Regions from separate parts of the Kitasatospora sp. NPDC001175 genome, predicted to be linked through region 1. Evidence: riboswitches for the same ligand, from Rfam matches in the RefSeq annotation. Region 1 holds a riboswitch; the other holds the start of a gene.
The links. A riboswitch is a leader RNA that binds a small molecule or an ion and turns the genes downstream of it on or off. The one in region 1 is predicted to bind glycine.

Region 1 (2,452 bases):
GCGTGCACCGCCCGCCCGTTGGACCCGGTGGTTCTGAGGGCGGGCCTGTCCGCCACGGCGGGGCTCTTGACGTGGTCGGCCGGCGGCGTGGCAGGCTGTGCGGTCGGGCTTGGAGTCGGAGCCGGAGCTTGAGTCGGCGGTGTGAAGCCGGCCGTCGCGCGCTCCCCGGTGGCGGGTGCTGCCGGAGTGGCGGGTGCGGAGGGCGCCGGGGGTGTGGCAGGTGCGGGGGCTGCCGCGGGCGTGGGCTGGGTGGCGGGCGGGTGCGGTCCGGTCGACCCGACGGAGCCGAAGTCCCGGTCGGTGGTCTTCGAGGTGCGGTTTGCGGGTGCCGCCGAGGGGGCGCTCGCGTCCAGGCCGTAGTAGCGGTAGAGCTGCAGCTCCTGTGCGGGCGAGAGGTGCTGCCCGACGCCGAAGTCTGGCGATTCCTTGATCAGTGACTTGTCGTACGGGACCCTGAGTTCGTCGCCCGAGAACTCACTGGTGGTCAGCGGGACGAAGGCATCCCGGCCGAAGATCCCGGTTCGCACCGCGGCCCACTCGGGCTCACCCGTCGCGTCGTCGAGATAGACCTCGTCGACCGTGCCGATCTTGTCACCGTTCCGGTCGACCGCCTTGTGGCCGATCAGGTCCCGCGGATCGATGTCGGTCTGCACGCCGTCCTCCACTACGTGCTCCTGGGGGAATCCCGTCTGGTGGGCGGCTTGGAGGAGCTGTCCGACCGCCACTTCACACGAAAAGCCATCAAGTCGGACAGCGGCTACCCGAAGGCAGCCGTACGGGAGGGCGTTGGGCTGTCCGGGGTCGTCGGTGTTCCGCCCGATCGCCCCCGACCGACCGGTGATCTGCGGGGTTTCCGCTGGTACCCTGGGCGCGACCGCCGAGCCCGCTCGGGAGAGTCCCCAATCCCCGTTGAACTGCGGGAAGTGGGGCGCCGAAGGAGCAAACCCTCCCCGGAATCTCTCAGGCATCCGTACCGTGTGGGCTAGGTCACTCTGGAAAGCAGGGCAGGGCTGTTGGCGCGGGAGCCGGCGGCACCACCCTCACCGACGGTGCAAGCCGATGGACGCCCCCCGGGCCTCCCGCGCGGCGAAGCTCTCAGGTCCCGATGACAGAGGGGGAGGCCTGTCGGGTTCACACGCACATCGGACCACCGCTCCCACAGCGGCGGAGCCCAACGACGTGTGCACCCCCCCCCGCCGGTCCGCGACCAGGAGGCCTCGACCCCCATGAACGCCCAGCCGACGCTCGCCGAGCTTGAGCAGGCCAGCCCCTTCGAGACCCGCCACATCGGCCCCGACACCGCCGCCCAGGACAAGATGCTGGCGCAGGTGGGCTACGGCTCGCTGGACGAGCTGTCCGACGCCGCCGTGCCGGAGGCCATCCGCAGCCTCACCGCGCTCGGCCTGCCCGCCGGTCGCAGCGAGGCCCAGGTGCTTGCAGAGCTGCGTGAACTCGCCTCGCGCAACCAGGTCCTGCAGCCGATGATCGGTCTCGGCTACTACGGCACGTTCACCCCGCCGGTGATCCTCCGCAACGTGCTGGAGAACCCGGCCTGGTACACCGCCTACACCCCGTACCAGCCGGAGATCTCCCAGGGCCGCCTGGAGGCGCTGCTCAACTTCCAGACCCTGGTCTCCGACCTGACCGGGCTCGCCACCTCCGGTTCCTCGCTGCTGGACGAGGGCACCGCCGCCGCCGAGGCGATGGCGCTGGCCCGCCGGGTCACCAAGGTCAAGGGCGGTGTCTTCCTGGTCGACGCCGAGACCCTGCCGCAGACCGTCGCGGTGATCAACACCCGTGCGGTGCCGACCGGCGTCGAGGTGGTCGTCGCCGACCTGTCGGACGGCATCCCGGCCGAGATCGCCGAGCGCGGCGTCTTCGGTGTGCTGCTCCAGTACCCCGGTGCCACCGGTGTGGTCCGCGACCTCGCCCCGGTGATCGAGCAGGCGCACGGCCTGGGCGCGATCGTCGCCGTCGCCGCCGACCTGCTGGCCCTCACCCTGCTGAAGTCCCCGGGCTCGCTCGGCGCCGACATCGCCTGCGGCACCTCGCAGCGCTTCGGTGTGCCGATGGGCTTCGGCGGCCCGCACGCCGGCTACCTGGCCGTCCGTGCCGAGTACGCCCGCAACCTGCCCGGCCGCCTGGTCGGTGTCTCGGTGGACGCCGACGGCAACCGCGCCTACCGGCTGGCGCTGCAGACCCGCGAGCAGCACATCCGCCGCGAGAAGGCCACCAGCAACATCTGCACCGCTCAGGTGCTGCTGGCCGTGATGGCCTCCATGTACGCCGTTTACCACGGCCCCGACGGCCTCGCCGACATCGCCCGCCGCACCCACCGCTACGCCGCCGCGCTGGCAGAGGGTCTGAAGGCCGGTGGCGTCGAGCTGCTGCACGGTGAGTTCTTCGACACCGTCACCGCCCGCGTCCCGGGCCGGGCCGCCGCGGTCGTGGA
Region 2 (2,452 bases), on a different contig from region 1:
CGGACGTCCACCGCAACTGCCGTACCGGGCGCGGCGTGTGCGACGTCCACGTACGCGATGGCGATCGGCTTGCCCAGGGTGGGGGAGGGGGCGCCGGAGGTGATCCGCCCGATCACGGTGCCCTCGGCGTCGACCACCGAGTACTCGGCGCGCGGCACCCGCTTGCCCTCGGAGACCAGGCCGACCAGCTTGCGCGGCGCCTTGGACTCGGCCTCGGCGGCGGCCTGCTCCAGCGCCTTGCGGCCGACGAACTCGCCGCCGCCCGTGGTCTTGTCGAAGCGGACCACCCGGCCGAGCCCGGCGTCGAAGGGGGTCAGCTCGGTGGAGAGCTCGTGCCCGTACAGCGGCATGCCCGCCTCCAGGCGCAGGGTGTCCCGGCAGGACAGGCCGCACGGGACCAGGCCCTTGTCGGCACCGGCCGCGCTCAGCGCGTTCCACAGGTGCTCGGCGTCGCCGGGGGCGCAGAAGACCTCGAAGCCGTCCTCGCCGGTGTAACCGGTACGGGCCAGCCAGACCTGACGGTCGGCCACCGTGGCGGGCAGCAGCGCGTAGTACTTCAGACCCGGCAGGTCGGCGTCGGTGAGCGAGGCCAGGATGGCGTTCGCCTCCGGGCCCTGGACGGCGAGCAGCGCGTAGGCGTCCCGGTCGTCCCGGACCGCGGCGTCGAAGCCGGCCGCGCGCTCGGTGAGCGCGTCCAGCACCACCTGGGCGTTGGAGGCGTTGGCGACCACCATGTACTCGTCCTCCGCGGTGCGGTAGACGATCAGGTCGTCGAGGATGCCGCCGTCCTCGCGGCAGATCATGGTGTAGCGGGCGCGCAGCACGCCGAGCGCCGAGATGAAGCCGACCAGTGCGTGGTCGAGCAGCTCGCCGGCCTGCGGGCCGGAGACGGTGATCTCGCCCATGTGCGACAGGTCGAACAGGCCGGCCTTGGTGCGGACCGCGATGTGCTCCTCGCGCTCGCTGCCGTAGCGCAGCGGCATGTCCCAGCCGGCGAAGTCGGTCATGGTCGCACCGAGGGAGCGGTGCAGGGCGTCGAGCGCGGTGTGACGGAGGGACACGGCGGAACTCCTTGGCTGGGGCACTCAGGGGTTGACCTGCGTACGGGCACACGGGGGTGGAGTCTCCCCGTCTGTCGTCACAACCTGAGAGCTTCACCGCTAACCAAGGATGGCGGCTTGCACCGTGGGTGGGCGCACGGCGCGGCCGTGTCCACTTTCCAGATCTGCCTCGCCCGTGCGGTAGGGGTGCCTGAGAGATTCCGGGGAGGACTTGCTCCTTCGGCGCCGGCCCGTGCCCGTGCAGGGCACTCCGGACTCTCCCGCGCGGGTTCGAACGGCCAGTATGAAATTGGGCGCTGCGTATGAGCGCGCTCATCATGGCATGCCGGGTGGGCCGAGGGGGAGAGGGGTCGGACATCTCCTCCCCAGGTGGGGCGGGTTCACCCTTGCGGTACGGGGGCGCATCGGGGACGGACCGCCTCCCGCTACCCTTCTGGCAGCGGTGGAGACCGGGGCAGCACCCGGTCAGGTTGGAGGGGCAGGAGCCGATGAGCTACCCGGCTGGCGAGACGCAGGCATGGGCTGAGCCCGGTACGGCCCCGACGGGCGGCGGCTGGCCCGCCAACGAGCTGGAGCAGGTGCTCACCGCCGCGCTCGGCGAGCCCGGCGCGACCGCCAGGGTGGTCGAGGTGCTGGCCCGCAGCCAGGTGTGGATCCCGCTGCCGGCCGGTGCCGACCCGCAGGGCGCCTCGCTGGACCTGCCGACCATCGAGCTGGCCGGCGCGCCGTACGTCCCGGTCTTCTCCTCGCAGGAGGTGTTCCTGCAGCACGCCCCCGGGATGCCGTTCGCTGTCGCCCCGGTCTGGGAGTTCGCCCGCGGGCTGCCGCTGGGGGTCGGGATCGCGGTCAACCCTCAGGCCCCGGTGGGCATCCCGATCCCGCCCGAGGGGGTCGGCGAGCTGCGGCGCGGCCCGCAGGGTGACCGCTGGCAGGGGCAGCCGGACGGCGCCAAGGTGGCGCTGCGCGAACCCGAGCCGCACGAGGAGCCGTACGCCTTCCTGGCCGCCGCCGCCGCCGAACTCGCCACTCTGCCCGGGGTGCTGACGGCCCGTCGGGCCTGCGCCTCGGTGGAGGGGGACGCCCCGGCGCTGTTCGTCGGGGTGCAGTTCGACCCCGACCTGCTGACCGATCCGGCACAGGCCAACGAGGCGCTCGGCCGTGCGCTGGGAACCGCCCCGCTGCCGTACGGCGTCCACCTGGTGCTGCTCGACCTGGTCGCCGACCCGGTGGTGGAGTGGCTGCTCACCCGGGTGCAGCCGTTCTACGTCCGGGGCTGAGCTGGTGAGTAAGGGGCGGTGGTGTCAAGTCCGTCGGCGCCGCCCCATAGGCTGCTGCCCGGCAGCGGCGTACGGTCGGGTGAGCGGCCCGCTGTCCGAGTAGCGGCAGCGCGT

Region 2: another riboswitch for glycine. It lies ahead of gcvT (glycine cleavage system aminomethyltransferase GcvT); the one in region 1 lies ahead of gcvP (aminomethyl-transferring glycine dehydrogenase).

What each region holds. Positions count from the first base shown of each region.
Region 1 is NZ_JBSFJU010000043.1:50,810-53,261, reverse strand. It holds gene ACWDAK_RS26755 (PRC and DUF2382 domain-containing protein) at 1-653, opposite strand, end outside; glycine riboswitch at 879-986, shown strand; glycine riboswitch at 988-1,119, shown strand; gene gcvP (aminomethyl-transferring glycine dehydrogenase) at 1,227-2,452, shown strand, end outside.
Region 2 is NZ_JBSFJU010000038.1:51,598-54,049, reverse strand. It holds gene gcvT (glycine cleavage system aminomethyltransferase GcvT) at 1-1,061, opposite strand, end outside; glycine riboswitch at 1,230-1,334, opposite strand; gene ACWDAK_RS25070 (enhanced serine sensitivity protein SseB C-terminal domain-containing protein) at 1,550-2,338, shown strand.